Regions from separate parts of the Ferdinandcohnia sp. GQ5 genome, predicted to be linked through region 2. Evidence: riboswitches for the same ligand, from Rfam matches in the RefSeq annotation. Region 2 holds a riboswitch; each other region holds the start of a gene.
The links. Region 2 has a riboswitch for cyclic di-GMP ahead of AC6CHV_RS04650 (peptide chain release factor 3). Riboswitches for the same ligand answer to the same signal wherever they lie in the genome.
Positions count from the first base shown of each region.

Region 1: it holds a riboswitch for cyclic di-GMP, as region 2 does, so the genes downstream of both, AC6CHV_RS24330 (methyl-accepting chemotaxis protein) here and AC6CHV_RS04650 (peptide chain release factor 3) in region 2, are expected to answer to the same signal.
Region 3: it holds a riboswitch for cyclic di-GMP, as region 2 does, so the genes downstream of both, AC6CHV_RS07780 (EAL domain-containing protein) here and AC6CHV_RS04650 (peptide chain release factor 3) in region 2, are expected to answer to the same signal.
Region 4: it holds a riboswitch for cyclic di-GMP, as region 2 does, so the genes downstream of both, AC6CHV_RS21765 (DNA-binding anti-repressor SinI) here and AC6CHV_RS04650 (peptide chain release factor 3) in region 2, are expected to answer to the same signal.

Region 1 covers NZ_JCAXEW010000028.1:25,115-29,784, reverse strand. The annotation lists gene tagU (polyisoprenyl-teichoic acid--peptidoglycan teichoic acid transferase TagU) at 1-317, shown strand, start outside; gene AC6CHV_RS24340 (hypothetical protein) at 497-952, shown strand; gene AC6CHV_RS24335 (DUF4083 family protein) at 1,041-1,190, opposite strand; gene AC6CHV_RS24330 (methyl-accepting chemotaxis protein) at 1,377-3,053, opposite strand; cyclic di-GMP riboswitch class I at 3,142-3,227, opposite strand; gene AC6CHV_RS24325 (Gfo/Idh/MocA family protein) at 3,565-4,536, opposite strand.
Region 2 covers NZ_JCAXEW010000003.1:74,225-78,894, reverse strand. The annotation lists gene AC6CHV_RS04660 (heme ABC transporter ATP-binding protein) at 1-310, opposite strand, end outside; gene AC6CHV_RS04655 (iron ABC transporter permease) at 286-1,341, opposite strand; gene AC6CHV_RS04650 (peptide chain release factor 3) at 1,407-2,990, opposite strand; cyclic di-GMP riboswitch class I at 3,386-3,471, opposite strand; gene AC6CHV_RS04645 (DNA-binding protein) at 3,495-4,064, opposite strand; gene AC6CHV_RS04640 (DinB family protein) at 4,251-4,670, opposite strand, start outside.
Region 3 covers NZ_JCAXEW010000005.1:57,721-62,390, reverse strand. The annotation lists gene speB (agmatinase) at 1-103, shown strand, start outside; gene AC6CHV_RS07790 (YkyB family protein) at 623-1,105, opposite strand; gene AC6CHV_RS07785 (PilZ domain-containing protein) at 1,763-2,308, opposite strand; gene AC6CHV_RS07780 (EAL domain-containing protein) at 2,323-3,033, opposite strand; cyclic di-GMP riboswitch class I at 3,125-3,209, opposite strand; gene AC6CHV_RS07775 (ArsR family transcriptional regulator) at 3,459-4,373, shown strand; gene AC6CHV_RS07770 (extracellular solute-binding protein) at 4,575-4,670, shown strand, end outside.
Region 4 covers NZ_JCAXEW010000022.1:5,753-10,422, forward strand. The annotation lists gene AC6CHV_RS21755 (DEAD/DEAH box helicase) at 1-816, shown strand, start outside; gene AC6CHV_RS21760 (YqhG family protein) at 794-1,588, shown strand; cyclic di-GMP riboswitch class I at 1,967-2,056, shown strand; gene AC6CHV_RS21765 (DNA-binding anti-repressor SinI) at 2,087-2,215, shown strand; gene AC6CHV_RS21770 (helix-turn-helix domain-containing protein) at 2,392-2,718, shown strand; gene AC6CHV_RS21775 (hypothetical protein) at 2,760-2,969, opposite strand; gene AC6CHV_RS21780 (DUF5658 family protein) at 2,984-3,280, opposite strand; gene AC6CHV_RS21785 (TasA family protein) at 3,422-4,039, opposite strand; gene sipW (signal peptidase I SipW) at 4,094-4,670, opposite strand, start outside.

The sequences.
Region 1 (4,670 bases), on a different contig from region 2:
ACGATCCTCGTGGTGACTTTGGTCGACAAGATCGTCAAAAGCAAGTCATCCAAGGGATTATCAACAAAGGAGCAAGTTTCTCTTCCGTCACCAAATTTGATGACATTCTTGGAGCACTTGGCAATAACGTCACAACCGATATTTCCTTTGACGAGATGAAAACTATACAGGCAAACTACAAGGATGCCCGTCATAACATTGAGCAATTCAGCATCGATGGTGTCGGCAAAACCCTAGACGCATGGTACTGGATCGTCTCCGAAGACGAACGCCAAGCTGTCTCATCCCGCTTGAAAAAACACTTAGAAATCGAATAGGTAGATATGCAAAGGGGTTCGGTGGGACACAGGGACAGGTCCCTTGTCCCACCACATCTTGGAATTAGAAGTTGGTAAACAACCGGTTATAATACCGGTTGTTTTTTTATGCCTTACATGTTTTCCTCCTTTTTCCACATACTAATGGAACAGACTCATTGTTTCAAAGGAGGGTCCTTATGATGAAATTCAAATTTTTACTTTGTATAGCATTATTATTTCTTTCGGTATCGCCTGCTTCTGCTGCGGAGAAGAAGTCACCGTTTTTTGGTGTGAGCGCTACGGTCGTACAGGTCGAGGAAGGTACTTTTGAGGTAAAAACGAAGGGCGCTGAGGAAAACGAAGGATTTGTTTTTTCACCTAGAGGGGTAAAAGGTGGGGAAACAATTATATTTGAGGTTCAGGTGAAGGGAGAGGCCGCCGTTTACTTACTTGTGGATGAGACTGATGCAAGAGGAACTTTTTTAGCTGAGACGGTATCGCCGGTGATTGGCTTGCATGATCCGTGGCGGACGATTCAGCTTGAGGTCGAGCTGCAGGATACCACCTCCCAGATTGACGCGATGGTACTCACGAACAAACAAGAAAAAACCAAATTCATGTTTCGTAATGTTAAAGTAAGTGTAAAAAAATGAAGGATGCCAACACTGGCATCCTTTTTCTGAGATAAAAACTGGTCACCAACACTCTCAGAAAAAAAGACCTGGGATTCTCTCCCAAGTCCTACTCTACTTTTTTCGATAGTTCATCTAGCTTCGCTTCCATTCGTTTAACCCGCTTTGAGAACCGTACCACATAAACGAGTACCGCTATTATGCTTAATGGAACGAGAAGTGCAAATAATTGAAAAAGAATGTCACCGATATTTACCACTACTGAAGTTCCTCTCTTCCCTTTTTTCTATAATATACCATGGCACTTGTGGAGGAGTCCATCAGCCTTCTGGGACAAGGAACCTGTCCCTGTGTCCCAAGGTTCAGCTGGGACCCAAAGTGGAGGTTACAGCGGCGGCTGGAATCCTGGCACATGAAATTTGCCCTAAGGGTCCTTCCCCCAGCACTATTTGTCCCAGGCTTGGATGAGTTCGTTTAGTTCGCCGGCGTTTTCTTCGAGTTGTTTGGCGCTTTTGGCGACTTCTTCCATGGAACTACTGGATTGCTGGGCGGTTGCGGATACTTGTTCAACGCCAGCAGCTGATTCTTCAGCGACAGCCGCAATTCCTTCGATGGCACCGCTAATCTCTCTTGTATCTTCAAGTACCCCGTATAACGAGCTTGACATTGCTTCTATTTGTGTACCGATTTCTTCAATTGTTCGTTTCAATTCATTAAAGGTTTTTCCGGTCGTTTGAATTTGGTTGGTGCCTTCTTCAACGGATTGATAGCCGTCATCTAAGGATTGAACGACCTGCTTTGATTCTGTTTGGATACCTTTTACAATCTCTGTGATCTCTGCGACCGATTTACCAACCTGTTCTGCAAGCTTTCGAACCTCATCGGCAACAACCGCAAATCCTCTTCCGTGTTCTCCTGCGCGGGCTGCCTCGATTGCTGCGTTTAATGCTAAAAGATTCGTTTGCCCCGCGATCTCCTGAATAACTTTAACAAGCTTCGTAATCTCGTTTGTTTTATGGTCCAGACCAACAACAAGCGCGTGTGACTGTTTCATTTTTTCATAGATGCTCGACATTTGTTGAATCGATGTTTCCATATATGAACTGCCGTCGTTTGTCATGGCAAGCATGCCTTGTGATTGTTCCTTAATACTATCGCCCTTAACCGCTACATGCATGATTTCGTCCGAGAACGTGGACATTTTTTCAATTAATGTGGTAGCAGACGTCGCCTGGTCTTCTGCACCGCGTGAAAGTTCCTCCATTGTGACTGCTATCTGCTGACTGCCCGCCATAACCTCATCCGCATACTGGGTCAATTCTTCACTTTGACCAGTGACACTGTCGGAGACGACAACCATTTTCTTAAACATGCCTTTTAAATTTTCATTCATCTCATTAACCGCCAAAACAAGCTGACCAATTTCATCTTTGAGCTTCGTTTTAATTGGGTCCGATTGAAGATTGCCATTGGAAATCGCCTTCATTCGACTTGCAACACTTTTTACCGGTCTAGCAATCACCACAGAGGTATAAATCGAAATCACAATTCCTAAAATAATCACAGCAGCTGTGACCAGAAGTCCTACAAAGTTCACGGATTGACCATATTTCACAACGTCCGTACCCGTTGAGACAATCTGTCTTTCTCGATCATCCGTGAGCTTTTTAACTTGTTCCATCAATTCATTTGACTTCGGCTGGATATACGTCTTCAAATTATGCATCGCAAGCTCAGTATCCCCGCTATCATAAGGGGCAAAAACTTTTTCCTTCATCAATTCACGCCAATTTTTCATTTCTCTTATAAGCTCTTCAACCTCTTTTACCTTCATTGCATTTAATTTTCGATCCGTTAAATCAAATTCTACCGAGTAAACATCATACTCATTTCTATAGGTATCATCCCCATACAGTACATACGCCCTCGCAAGCGCAATACTCTGGGCAATATTGTATTTCAAACTATCATATTCTAGTAAAACGGAGAGTTCCTCCGACACAACATCGTCCGTTTTCTGATTCATATTGGACACCGCTATGTAATTATAGGTCGCTAAGCCTATACAAAGGATGATAATGGCAAAAAAACTAACAAATAACCTTGTTCGAATACTTTTCATCTATGGTACCTCTTCCTCGTAGAATAGTAGAAAATCAGGCAAAAAAATAAGACCAATCACTAAAAGAATGGCCCAACAAGCGTACATTATTGGCAGCCAGGCGATCATGGTACAGTGTACGGTAGACCCTAGGCTTTGCGTCCAATCCTTTCGGAGAGTTTGCCCTATTCTGATATACGTTTTCTTCTATTAGTATATAAGTTTTTCTACTCTTCAACAATAGACCACATCATAATTCCCATTACTTTTTCACTACTAATTCTAGCAACAATTTCATAAAATCTTCCTTATTCGCCGGTAGAACCTCAGGTAACTCCACATTCACCTTCATCATCTTCGAATCCCTCCATTTTTCTGGGACAAGTGACCTGTCCCTGTGTCCCATCTTCTAGTAATCTAGTATTGCCGGATTTTTGATAGATATACATGTTTGGGAGAGAAATTTTGATAGATTTGAGTAAGGGAGAGTAAAAAAGGAAGAAACGAAAAAGCCAGCCCGGGGGCTGACTTTTTAGTTACGAGCGGAAGTAAGTGCCTGCTCGATCACGCGCATATTTTTCAACGTTTCATCAAGGTTGTACATCGGTTGTTTATTAGAAAGAACACTTTCTGCAAAATGCTCCACCTGAAGCTTATACTGGTCACCTTGCACCGTTTCTTCACGTTGGCCTCCTTCGTTGTTCACCACAAGCACACCGTTTCCACCTTCATTGTCAGGACGGAATGCATGCTTCACTACGATCGAACCTTTCGTGCCGACCACTTCATACTGCTCCTTAAATGATTGCTCAAAACTAACATCAAAGTTCGCAATTACGCCACTTTCAAACTTCAGCGTACCTGCTGCCGTAATGTCGACGTCATGTGTCGGGTGAATGTTTGCAGCTGCCTTCACTTCAACTGGCTCTTCACCCGTAATCAAACGACTTGCATGGATGCAATAGCAACCCACATCATATAACACGCCGCCACCAAGATCCTTTTGCATCTTAATGCTTCCAGAATTCAAATCATGGAGGAAGGAGAATGTTGAGCGAATTAACTTCACATCACCAATTTCGCCTCCTGCGATCATTTCTTTCACACGGTTATGCTGTGGATGGAACTGATACATGAACGCTTCCATGAAAATCACATTGTTTTCTTTAAAAGCTGTCGCCATCTCTTCCACGTCTTGTGAGGTCAATGCTGCTGGCTTTTCACAAAGCACATGTTTTCCGTGCTTCGCAGCTTCAATCGCCCATTGTTTATGTAGTTGATTTGGAAGCGGAATGTACACCGCATCAATTTCAGGGTCATTCAATAAATCGGTGTATGATTCATAATGCTTTGGAATGCCAAGGTCAACAGCAAAGTCTTTCGCCTTCCCGCTTTCACTCGCAACAGCCACAACCTCTGCATTATGTGCACGCTCCATCGCTGGAATCACTGTATTTCGCGCAATTTTCGCGGTTGATAAAACACCAAAACGAACCTTTGTCATCTGAGTTCCTCCTAAATTATTGAATCAAATGCGCCTTGGCGTATTTGCGCCCGATTTTTTTCGAGCTTTCTCGAAAAAAATCCACTGAAAAATCGTGGCATCCGCCGGAGGCATAACTTTATTCAGCCAAGGGT
Region 2 (4,670 bases):
CTTTAAAGTCAAATGGGATGACATTTTCTTGTCCAACTACACCGATTTTTTTGGCAACTTCTTTAGGGTTCATTTTATATACATTCTCTCCATCTAAAAAAACAACACCGGAATCAGGCTTAAGCACACGATACAAGTTTTTAAGGAGAGTCGATTTCCCACTTCCGTTTGGTCCGATGATTCCGACAAATTCACCTTTATTAACATGCAAATTCATATCTTCAATAATCTGTTTTTCATTCAATGAAAAATTCAAATTCTCAACTTGTAGTGTCAATTTTTCACCTACTTCTTTGTTTTTAATAACCAAATGAAGAATGGGCCTCCTACTAATGCGGTTAATATCCCAATTGGCAATTCTTCAGGTGCGATCACCATTCTGGCTGCGACATCTGTCCACACAACAAGGATTCCACCGAGTAAGGCACTTACAGGAAGAACACGTTTATGATCTGAACCAACGAGAAGTCTTGTAATATGCGGAACCATTAAACCGATAAATCCAATTGAGCCACTCACCGCTATCGTGACACCAGCTAAAAGCGAGGCCACAAGGATTAACAGTTTATGTAATCTCCCCACATTAAAGCCTAATGTTCCCGCTGTTTCGTCACCAAAAAGTAAGGCATTAAGGGCACGGTATTGGCTCATTAAAGCAATCATACAAATCACTGACACTATAAGAGGCAGTGTTAAATAGCCCCATTTTGCTCCTGCCAAGCTACCTGACATCCAAAAGGTAGCATTATGTAAGCCTAACGCGTTCGGAGCACTTAGCGTAATCGTTCTTGTTAAAGCATCCATCATCAGTGCGATGGCGACACCTGAAAGTAAGAGATGAGTAACATTGATTCTTCCGTTCACCTTTGAAAGGACATAGACTAAAATAATCGTCACAGCAGCGCCAATAAACGCACTAATGGAAAGTGAATAAGTACCGAAAATTGAAAAAGCACCAAATAACATACCTAAAGTTGCCGTTGCAGATGCACCTGATGAAACACCGAGAATGAATGGATCTGCAAGATGGTTACGTACCAATGCCTGCATAACTACCCCTGTTATCGCTAATGAAGCACCAACAATCATTCCTAATAACACTCTTGGTAGGCGCAAACCCCAAACGATATTATACTCAACCTGAGTCCAGTTATTTTCAATAGTAAGAAAGGGAAGTTTGGCTAAAAGAATTTGGATGACCGTAAGTGGATGAACTGAGACTGGCCCTATACCGATTGAGAAGAAGATTGAAAGTGCACTTACTATCAACAGCAGTATTGTTATAATCTTCATATTTGGTTCATCTTGATTGAAGATCTTTTGAATATAATCCCTTTTCATCCCAATTCCTTTCTACAAAACATGAACGCCCAGAGAAGTTTTCTGAGCGTCGTAGAGTCATGTTTTTACACACCTTTATAGTCATTACTTTCATAGAAGTCGATTAGTTCAACGTACTTGTTTTTATCTTGGAAATAACGATACGTAAAGTCATTTTCAAATAACACGACATATCGGTCGTTACGGTCCCGAACAAGTAGACTTCTTGAGTCAAATAGGCGAGTATCTACATCTTTATTGCCAATCCATCTTGGGATCCTGTTTCCAAGTGAAGTGAACTCAACAGAGACATTATATTCTCCCTCTAATCGATATTCAAACACATCATATTGAAGTTGGCCAACCGCACCAAGAATGAACTCATCACTTGATTCCTGTCTGAATAATTGAATTGCCCCTTCTTGAACGAGCTGTTCAATACCTTTTCTAAATTGCTTTGCTTTCATTACGTTCTTCACACGTACCTTACGATACATTTCAGGTGGGAACACAGGCAATTCCTGGTAATGCATATCTTCTTTTCCAGCTGTAAGGGTATCGCCGATTTGGTAGACATTTGGATCATAAATCCCTATAATATCGCCAGGATAAGCCTCATCTACTGTTTCACGGCTTGCAGCCATAAACTGCTGGGTTTGATTCAACTTGATTGATTTGCCTGTACGAGTGATGTTGACACTCATTCCACGTTCAAACTTCCCTGAGCAGACGCGAAGGAATGCAATTCGGTCGCGGTGCTTCGTGTTCATGTTTGCTTGGATTTTGAAAATATAGCCTGAGAACGTTTCGTCCTCTGGTGGAATTAAGCCAAGATTTGTTTTACGTGGCTTCGGTTCTGAAGCAAATTGTAAAAATGTATTAAAAAACGTTTCTACACCAAAGTTTGCGAGCGCACTACCAAAGAAGACGGGCGTAAGTTCACCTTTGGCTACACGTTCCACATCAAAATCATTTCCTGCTTCGTCCAATAAAAGTAATTCATCTTGTGTACTTTCATAAATCGGACTATCTGTAATTTCAGGATATTTGCCGTCCTCTAGCTCCTGTAATGAAATGATTTTTTCGTCTTCATTTCCAGTAAAATGTACAAATTGTTTGTTGTAACGGTCAACAATCCCTAAGAATCGTTTCCCCATTCCAACTGGCCAATTCATCGGATAAGACTCAATACCAAGGACCTCTTCAATTTCGGCTAAAAGTTCCAGTGGATCTTTTCCTTCACGGTCAAGCTTATTGATGAATGTAAAAATTGGAATACCTCTCATACGACAAACTTTAAATAGTTTAATCGTTTGTGGCTCGACACCTTTCGTGGAGTCGATGATCATCACAACACTGTCCACAGCTGTTAACGTACGATAAGTGTCCTCACTGAAGTCCTCGTGTCCTGGTGTATCAAGAATATTGACATAAAAGTTTTGGTATGGAAAACTCATCACACTTGACGTAACTGAAATCCCACGTTGCTTTTCAATCTCCATCCAGTCCGACGCAGCAAATTTTCCTGATTTTTTTCCTTTTACCGTACCTGTTTCACGAATTACATTACCAAAATATAATAATTTCTCAGTCATCGTCGTTTTACCGGCATCCGGGTGGGAGATGATGGCAAACGTTCTTCGTTTTTGAACTTCATCTATATAGCTCATGTAAATTATCCTTCCGTTATCACAGATTGTATCTAAAAAAATATATCACAATTAAAAAGGAACTACAACGAGAATTGATTCCAATTCCGCATAGCAAAGGTTCGAAAATAAAGCGATTCTGTGATTTAAATCACAGAATCCTATTTAGGTTCGCACTATACTAAAGATAGAAATAGAAAAAAACTATAATGAGGTGAGAGTTACATGTTTGTAGCATATTTTCTTGTTTTTAGTCTTATTCTAGTTTGTGTCGGTTTTGCAATGCAAATTATGAAAGGTGTAAAAGAAATAGATAACAATTCACTGGATCAATAATGTAGAAAAAGAAAATGGGAGAACTAGTTCAACTAGTATCTCCCATTTTTTCGTCATCAAATAAAGGAACCCTTCCATTCTATAGCAACCCGGCCACCATAGAGTTATCCTCCTTAGGCCCGTGGCTTTGCGTCATTGTCTTTCAACAATTTTGCCTTTTGTATAGTTTGGTTTTTATCAATGATGTATTTATTTCACTGCTTGATTCATACGCTGGTATTTACGTTGGATGCTAATTGGGCTACGGTTTAGTCTTTTCCCAATATCGGAAAACGGAGTACCTGTTGCCACAAGCTCAATCATAGAGTTAATTTCTACTGTAGTCCACGCCCGGTAATTGACCCTCTTTTGCTTTGAACGCTCTCCTTCCACCCAACATGGTTCAGGAACGATTGCATTTTTTTCAATTTTTGAAAAGTCAATTCGGCTTTTGTTCCTCTTTGCCCAATCCCAAAAATCCTCGGGTTTAATAAAGTAAAATTTTCGAGTATTTCGTGTTGCTTTTTTTGTGTACCTTAGTCCATGGTTATCAATCCATAGCTTTACAGACTTTGGATCAATTTTTAATAGAGTTGCCAATTCGTGCATAGTCAATTGACCAGTAAAGGATTTCGTGTTCGAAAGCCCTAATCTTTTAATCTTTAACTCAACTGCCGTTTCCGTCCTACGAAGGTGATTGGCAATGGTAGAGATTTTCATACGGCCTACATTATCCTTCAAAAACTCTATTTCTTCATATGTCCATGTTCTCTTCTTCAAATCAAAAATCCCCTTTTCATTCTTAATAGCACTAAGAATGAAAGGCCTTTTGATGACATACTCTTATCATATCATACTATTGAACTAAAAACACACTGACATTTTTATTTTCACTAGAATTGTCAAGTGCTTTTTATACTTTTATAGTATACAAGTTGAATGTGCATCTTTCCGGATAGTAGCTACTTATTTTTGAAGCATAAGCTTCATCGCATGAATTTGGCCTAAATGGTAGGCAATATGGAAGAGTGCTAGGTTCGTTATTTCACCAAAGGTTTCCAGCCCAAGAAAGGGTTGTTTCAGCCTTTCTTCCAAACGTTCAACAGGAATTTGCTGTATTCTAGTTACCTGATTGGTAAATTGATTTACAAGATCTGTTTTTGAGGGAATATCTCCATTCCAATCTGCAGGACTAGTTCCTTTAGCAAATAGGTTTATGTAATTTTCCGGTAGAGAAGTAGATTTCTTCGGATAACCAAACATGAACTGCTCATTGACCGTAACGAGATGACCTACATGCCAAAGAATTGTATTATTAAAACCCTCCGGTTGAATATTAATTATGTCGTCTGTTATATCCTCTAGTTCGCCAAGGAAACGACCTTT
Region 3 (4,670 bases), on a different contig from region 2:
TTTATACGACCCAACTGGTGTAACCTCTCAAATTGCGGCAAGATTAATAGTTGATTTTATTAACTTCATTATTAGAGAAAAACAGATAAATCTAACCAAATAATTTGTACTCACATAAATTAATAGTTTCTAATATTAATTTTGTGCAAAAGACCACAGTTTATGATGATTTTTTTGCGATTACGTCTTTATAAGAGAAAATAAATTTTAAATTAATTGGTAAATCAGTATATATTACTGTAATCCTTGCTAGTAGAACATGCAACTAATAAAGTTGCATGTTCTTTGTGATTATATAATGTTACATAACAGAGGTTATATGAACTTGTGTTTCCAGCGTTAATCCTGAAGAAGGATTAACGCTATAATTTTTTATTACAGTCAAATTTAGCCTAATAATTATATATTAATCGTTAATCGAACGTACTTTCGCATGCGGATTCGTTAGAAGGAGGGGCTAATATGCAAAAAGTCCGTGGGAAAATAAGATGGGTGCTGCATTTATGTTACCTCTCATGACAAGGTTGATTGGATTTTATATAAGGTTGATATACCATCTTAGATGAACATCTATTAGAAGAAATAAACCAAACGATTTGTAGTGCTAGGGTTATAACCATACTTATTGAAACCATTGGGATGTTGCTCGCATTTCATTGGAAATTCTACTTTTGATGACAGGTGCAGTTTTAGTCTGATAAGTTTGAGTAGTATTTGTTTGCTTATGTCTCTTATTATACTCATTTTTAGAATGATTGTTTTTAAGACAAGTGAGGATTATATATCGTGCAACGGTAATATCCATATGTACTTTGGGGTTCTGAAGCCTTTTTCTAAATTTTAATATTTTTAGTTTTTTTAAATCTTCATCAGTTGGGGTCGTGTGAAAGTAAAAAGTTCCGACCTGAACAGAAGTAAGGACTTGACTTTCGCCATTTCGAAGATTGTAATTATCCAAACCTATTTTTCTTGCATGACCTGTTCTAATTAATTTTTTAAGAATTTTTTCTTTCATATGATAAAAATCGTAAAATTCATATTCTGTTTTTGCATATTTGTTGATTACGTTGATTGCTGCTGCGATTTGTTCTATTGAGAATAACATGGACAATGCTCCCCCTTGAGGTATTTAATGAGGTTAAAAATAGAAGTAATCTAAAGATATGGACTCAATGCAGGCTTTATATTTAACAATATACATCAAATAAGATTTAACTTTCTGTTAAGTTTGTCACACTGATTAAGTAATTGTCGGACTAAGTGGTTAGAATCTCCCGCTCCTAGAAACATCCTTCATATTAAGGTTACTCGTAAGAACTTAAAACACAGAAAATGGAAACTTGAACTACAAAATATTAAAAACAATTTCAAGTGATTCCCAAAACATGAAATATAATAAAACAAGTATATTCAATGCAATGATGATGAAAGTTGAAAAGGTTAATCGAACTAGTCTATCAAAGTGAATTAAGGGAATCAAAGGCCATATAAAAACAGGCTGAAATTGATGAACTACAAGAAAAACAAACGGGGCATTTTTTTAAAGATGGAAATTATGATATCAACTACTTATGGAATAACTTGCACATTACTTTAGATGGATTTTTGGGGATATACTTCTCTGCGTCCTATTCTTCAAAGAAGTCTGATAAGGAGTTTGAGCCCTTCATTACAAGCATTAACGAAGCTATTTGAAAAATAAAGCAACAGCGGTACAATCAATATTCTAAAATTGATGTTGTAGAGGGCTCACACTATTAAATTAACTTATTTTATTTCTTTGTGTTTCTTGAAAATTGTGAAGGGTTACATTTAATCTTTTAATGTCACTAATAGATAAATCAAGGAACTGTACTCCATACGAAACTGATTTACCCTTAATATGATCTTCTCTTCTGATAATTTTACCTTTTAAATCGAATTCTTCACCTTGTAATGTAAAGTTTATTTTCATGATAATATTGTATTTAACCGGAAATTCATAAGAGGAATGAAATTTCAATCCACCAATACTAATATCATCAACAATTCCATTAAACGACTTATTTTTTAATGATTCTAAAGAATTGTTCCCAAAATCTAGAAGAGTAAATGTACTCTCTATTCCAGGCAGTTCAAGTCTACAAGAATCTCTCTTTTCGACCAGTTTGAATTTTTCTACTTTCCCTAGTTGACTTTTCAATGAATTATTATTTTTATGTAAGTTCTCAATTTGTTGGGTTTGCTTTAATAGTCTACGCTCAACTTTAATAAATAAGATTAACAATAAAAACAAAATTATAGTGTGTGATAAAACTATGTAACTCAAGCATATCACCTCATTTATACAATTTTAAGGGCTTTAGGTCTTCCTAAAATAAAGCCCTGACCGTATTTTACACCAATGGATTTTGCAATTGCTAAATCCATTTCAGTTTCAAGTCCTTCAAGTACTAAGTTAATATTATGATTATTAGTGTAATAGAGAATTGTTTTAATTAACTCTTGTTTTTTAGGTTCCCTATACAAGTTCTCAGAAAAATATTTATCTAACTTAATAAAATTAGGATCTAATTCAATAATTGATTTTAGATTAGAGTTTCCCTTTCCCACATCATCAATAGCAAATTTAATACCCTCTGTTTTTAGTATGGCAATATTCTCTCTTAAACTTAAATAATCGGTAATTGTTTCCATTTCACTAATTTCAAAGATGACTTGTTGACTAAAGTAGTTATATTCTGTAATAATTTTCTTAATAAAGGGCAGAAAATTTGGGTTTGTAAGGGTAGATGGAAATACATTCAAAAACAAATATCCGTCCTTTTTTGAAAATCCGGCCGAATGGTAGGTAAATGCAGCTTTATGAATAGACCGCGAATCTAGTTCATAGAGCTGTTTTTCTGTTTTCGCAAGTTTAAAAGTTTCTTCGGGATTTACATAATACGAGGTTCTAAGAAGTCCTTCAAACCCAATCCTTGTCCATGTCTGAATATCAATAATGGGCTGGAAAAAGTGTGAGAATAATTCATTTTTAATCATATTTTTAATCATATTTAGTAATCACTCCTTTCATCTTTTTTATTTTCCTAATAAAAAAGATGACTACACCGAAATAAAACGGGAGTCATCTATTCTCCGCTAATTCGGCAACCCGACTACCCTTGCAAAATCGCTTTAGGCTCGTAGCTTTGCGTCCTTACCTTTCGATAAGTTTGCCTTTATCATTATAGCTTTTAATTAAATAATATTTTTATCCTTTTCATTATAGTTTAAAAAAATATCCCTCACAACGTTTTTTGACAAAATACGACAAAAAACTCACTTGTAACCAACTAAACTAGTTACTAATTTAGTATTAATACAAAATATTGTAAAATTAAAATTAGATAATCTTATTTCTTTACAAGAAAAGTTGCAGTTAAATCCCTTTTCATGTATTTTTATTATAATAAAATATGTAATAAAGGAAGATTATTTTGAGAACATTACAATTAACATTACATGAAGCGATTGAAATATGTAAAGCGCTCGCAAATGAACAACGAATGGAGATGATGCGTTCTCTGACTGGCGGCCCTAAAAATGTAAATGAGCTTTCCGATTTGTTACACATTCCGTTTTCATCTACAGCGGTGAATGTTAGAAAGCTGGAGGAGGCAGGATTAATCACGACTGAGATCGTTCCCGGTCGCGGGAGCCGGAAGGTAAGTTCAAAGCGCTATGACCGTATTATTATTGATCTTGAGGAGAAGGAACCACCAAAGGATGATATTTTAACCTTTGAGCTTGAGATTGGCGAATATGTGCAATGCGATATTGAACCAACCTGTGGCCTGCTCAGCGATAAGGGAATCATCCATATCCTTGATGATCCCCGTTCCTTTTACGAGCCGGAACGGAAAAATGCCCAACTTATATGGTTTCGTTCCGGGTATATTGAGTATCACTTCCCAAATAGGATTCCTTACGGAGCATGGGTCGAAGAGCTGAATTTCTCGGTTGAATTATGTTCGGAGGCTCCTTATCATAATCTAGACTGGCCTTCTGATATCACCTGTTGGATTAACGGAAAGGAAATCGGATGCTGGACAAGCCCTGGAGACTTTGGGGGCGAGAGGGGATTCTTAACTCCGGGGTGGTGGGAAACCCACAACACTCAGTATGGTGTGTTGAAATATTGGAAAATAAACCACGAAGGCAGTTATATAGATGGGGTAAAAATCTCCACCGTGACGATTGATGACCTGAAACTGCAAGAGAAGCCGTACATTTCGCTGCAAATTGGTGTTAAAAAAGATGCCAAAAATTTAGGTGGACTGAATTTGTTTGGCTCCAAGTTTGGAAACTATGAACAAGGATTAATCATGAAAATTCAATATGTTGCGGACTGATTTGCAATAGGAAGAGACTGAAAGGATATTATTCCAATCAGGCTTTTTTTATTTCATAAATTATTATTACAAAAATACTTGATTTATAACAATAAAACATGTAATAATATTTTCAGAAAGTTGAAAGCGTTTTATGTGAAGGTGTTTGCATAGTATAAAGCCTTTCTAAAACGATAGTCTATTTCCAAGGAGGAAATCAGAATGAAATCTTTTAAATGGTTAGTTTTATTAATCGTTAGTGTCCTTATTTTAGGAGCTTGCTCAGGCGGCAATGAATCTGCGTCTAAGTCAAAAGAT
Region 4 (4,670 bases), on a different contig from region 2:
TCTGCCTATCGGTCTAGCTTTTCAGGCTTTGCATCCAGTATGTTCTCAATCTTAACCTTACAAAGAGAGGCTTGTAGTAGTCGAGAGGCTGTATATTTTACGTTGAAGAAAATGCTTGAGAAAAAGAATGAAGACGGAAGTAGCGCGGTCCCTGAGGATATGGTGATGGGCCTCATGAAAAAGGTCGAACAGGTTACACAAAATTCTAAGGCTGAAAAAGCGGTTGAATTAATCAAACAAATCGATGATAAAGTCATCATTTTCACCGAATACCGTGCAACCCAAATGTATTTACAATGGTTTCTGCAACAGAATGGAATTTCATCTGTTCCATTTAGAGGTGGATTTAAACGCGGGAAAAAAGATTGGATGAGAGAATTGTTTAAAGGTAAGTTCCAGGTCTTGATTGCAACAGAAGCTGGTGGTGAAGGAATTAACCTACAATTCTGTAACCACATTATTAATTATGACCTCCCTTGGAATCCAATGAGGCTTGAGCAACGGATTGGGCGTATTCACCGCCTTGGCCAGGAAAAAGATGTTCATATTTATAATTTCGCAACAAAGAACACGGTTGAAGAGCATATTTTAAAGCTATTATATGAAAAAATTAATCTGTTTGAGCGTGTGATTGGACAATTGGATGATATCCTAACAAGATTGGATCTCGGTAACATCGAAGACCATATTCAGGATATCATGCTTCGTTCGCGGAGTGAGGGTGAAATGAAAATTAAGATGGAAAATTTAACTTCTATCATAAGCTTTGAAGAACAAAATGGTGGTGAGCAGCATGCAGCAACAGGAAATAGTTAACTTTCTTGAGAATTATTTTGTTTCAAACCATTGTGAAATTCTTGAACGTCATCCCGGATATATGACCGTACAATTAACCGTTGATTTAGATAAGCAATTAATGAATCGACCTTTTTATTGGACATATGTTGAAAAAACAGGCGGAACTCCAAATCCGATGAAGCTTACATTAATTACAGATCGGGATCAAACGCCTGACAATGTGAAGGGCGACTTTATTCATTTTGGTGCCCCCCGTTTACATCAGATTTTTGAATCGACGAAAAAGCTCGCAAGTTATATACGCTTGTATCAGCAATCACCGCCCGGTGCACAAGGGAATACCCCTCTTTTCCCGTGGCTTGGGTTGAATGTAAAAATTTCATACAAGAGTGACCGCAAGCGTGATGTGCTGATGTCACTCGGGTTACAGCTTATTAATGGAATCATTGTTGAAGATTTCCAAGAAAAAGTTGAAAAGTTGCCGCTTACTCCTAAGATACCTGATCATACGTATACAATGTCACCGCTTGTTAAGCCACAAAGTGGAATTAACCGTCTCCAGCAATATGTGCGAGGGTATGTTGAAACTCAGGACCACTCTTGGGCAGATGAAGCAAGGCAGCGCTGGGACGAAGATTTAGCCTTGCTAAATTCCTTTTATGAGGGCATCGAAGAAAAACCTGAAAGCTATGAAATTGAAAAAGAAGCACTCAAAGAGCAATACGAACCGAAAGTTCTTGTCGAAATTATCAATGGCGGGTTGTTTTATCTTTGTCAAAACACGATGTAAAATTGACCTATCCTCACCTTCCGAGGGTAGGTACTATTTTTTTGAGGGTATTTTAAAAGAAATCGTTCGACAAATTCCTTACAATTTTTTGGTAATTTTACAAAAAACCTGGTTAGAATATCACTATGTATTAACCAACCACTTCATTAAGTTTACATTTTATAGGTCTAAATCCCTATAATTCGAGTTTATTCTACATAAATAGAGTAAAACTACTAAAATTCGATTGGTCGGACGAACTATATTTCGTGTTTTGTAAATATTTTGACATCGACAGATTTTTACAGAAAATTTCATTTTCATGTTTTATACTTCTAAATGTAATACAAAGGTTCTATACATAAGAGACTATCGTTTTAGGTAGACGGCTAACATTCGAACAGACAAAGGCAAACCTATTGAAAAATAGGGACGCAAAGTCACAGGTCTAAGATTGGACGTAACAATTAAGACGGCTGGACTGCCTGGAATACTAATTGTATTTTGGGAGGAAACGAAATGTTAAATGAAGTACAAAACAAAGATGAGCAATTGGATCAAGATTGGATCGACCTTATATTAGAAGCAGTGGAGATGGGAATGAGCGTCCAGGATATTCAAGCTTTCCTCCAAAGTAAAACAGCATAACGGACCTTATCTATACATATAACAATAACCTTTTGAAGCTACGGATTGGAAACATAAGGATGCGAGGGAACCTAAATTATCGGGTTCCTTTTTATTTTTCAGTTTTTTGTGTTCTTGTTATAAAACATTTACTTCGTTATATGCTATAATAGGTATATGAAGGAAGGTGAGAAAGAATGATTGGTCAACGTATCAAAACATTTCGTTTGCAAAAACAATTATCCCTATCTGAACTAGCAGATCGCGCTGGAGTTGCCAAATCATACTTGAGCTCAATCGAACGGAATCTCCAATCAAACCCTTCTATCCAATTTCTTGAAAAAATATCTACAGTATTAGGAGTTACAGTCAACGAATTGCTCCATGAACAATCAGAACCTGAAAGTGTAGAACTTGATTCAGAATGGACTAGACTAGTACGCGAGGCAATGAAATCAGGAGTTTCCAAAGAGGAATTTCGATCATTCTTAGAATTCAACAAATGGAAGATGGATAATAAATAGAAAATGCTTCGGCACATTGGTTGCCTGAAGCATTTTTTATTTTATATGTATGTATCGAAAGTGGTATTACTGTGGGATTCAGATTGTTGAGGAATTGGGTATTTTTTCTGTAATGATGAAGGATATGCTTCTCCAGCATCACGGGCACGAAATGTTGCGAGATTATGATTACAAATTGGACAGTTCCATTTACCTTGTTTACTGCTCCTAAAAGATGGTCGATAACATCTTGAACATGTTTTTGTATACATAGAGACTCCTCCATTTAGAAAATTTGAGTAATCCAATAGCCATGGAGGATAAAAACATATGCATATAAAGCAGTGGCTACATAGGATAAAGAACGAATTAATCGGTTCACTGGGATACGAATGATAAAATAAAGTGAAATCAAACATAAAGAAAGCATTGCTTTTATAAGTAAAAATAAGACCGGATGGATTTCGTATATTGTGTACATTAACGGGTTGGCTTCTGATATATGGCCGCCAAGGATTCCGAAATGGGTGATAAATGCGTCTATGAGATTTAAAAAAGCTAGCAAAATGAGGATAAATTTCATTGGAAACCTCGCAAATCATCATTAATAAAGTTAAGTTAATATTGAGAACTTATTCAGATATATCCTATGATCCGCTTTTATTCATTCTCAATAAAGAATACACGAACGAATATACTCCCTATTAAATTAAATATCTATCAATCACGATCTTAAACGTTTTCTCAGGTAGTAAAATATAAAACCTCCACCTAAAGCTAAAATTATACCAGCAATTAGTATATTAAAGGTGTTAGTACCAGTCTCAGGCAATTTAGGTCCATCAACAGGAAGGACTCCACCTAAAGTACCTTCTGCATAGAACTTCATTTCCACTTCAGTTGCTAAACCCTGGTACTCATTCCCTAAATGTGGAGGAAATTCTACCGTAAATATTAGTTCCTCTTGTTGACCACTTACTATTGGTCTAGGATCTATTTTTTTAAAATTCCCCAATTTTCCTTTGAAAATATCTCCATTCTTATCAGAAATAGTTAGAAATAACTCCTCATACAATTCTTTCGATCCTGACTTTCGATCTGCTGAAGTTAAATAGTTAAAATCCTCAGTACCACTATTTTTTATGATTAATGTTCTAGTTGCCCAGTCTCCCGGTTTAAAATTATCAACATCAAATAATACTTTTTCAGGTGTTGTATTGATATCTATTTCTTTATTGTTGTTAGATGGAGATGCTTTAACTTGATTTGCTAGAAAAAAAAATAGAAGAGTACACACTGTCATAAAATATATTATTCTAATAAAACTCTTACCTAACTTCATTATTTGCTCCCTTCCTTCCCTAGAAGGGGATCAATATTTAAAGAATATTGATCCTTAATTAGTTTTTGTTTCTTCGATAGCATCTTTTGTTTTATTGCTTATATCAATTTTTGAAATTGTTCTCCAAAGTGAGAAAATAGAATATAGGAAGATCAAAACCCCTGGGACTATCATTAATATGATTGTTCCATTTTTTGAACTTGCAAAATCAGCAAAATATCCAAGATAAGGAATCGTTAATCCACGATATTCGGCTACTACATTTTGAGCTAATACTGGATTAATATCTTCTGTATTGTTATTATCCCCTTTTGTTTTATACATCACTTGATTCTCGTTTTTTAGGACTTCAGTAATTCTGTGAGTGATGAGTTTTTCATCTTCTTCCATAAAGGTGATTACGTCACCTTCTTTAAACCGCGTCATATCTCCGCCTGTTTTTACTGCGATAATAGATCCTGTTTTGATTCCTGGTTCCATTGACCCTGATAATACAGTTTTAAGTTGGTAACCAAAAATTGTTGGTTCCCCACCTGAGATTTTATTTGAAACTACCAAAGCTGCTACCCCTATTAATAATAGTACGAGCAAGCTCGTGACAATTTGATTAATCCACTTCTTAATTACCTTC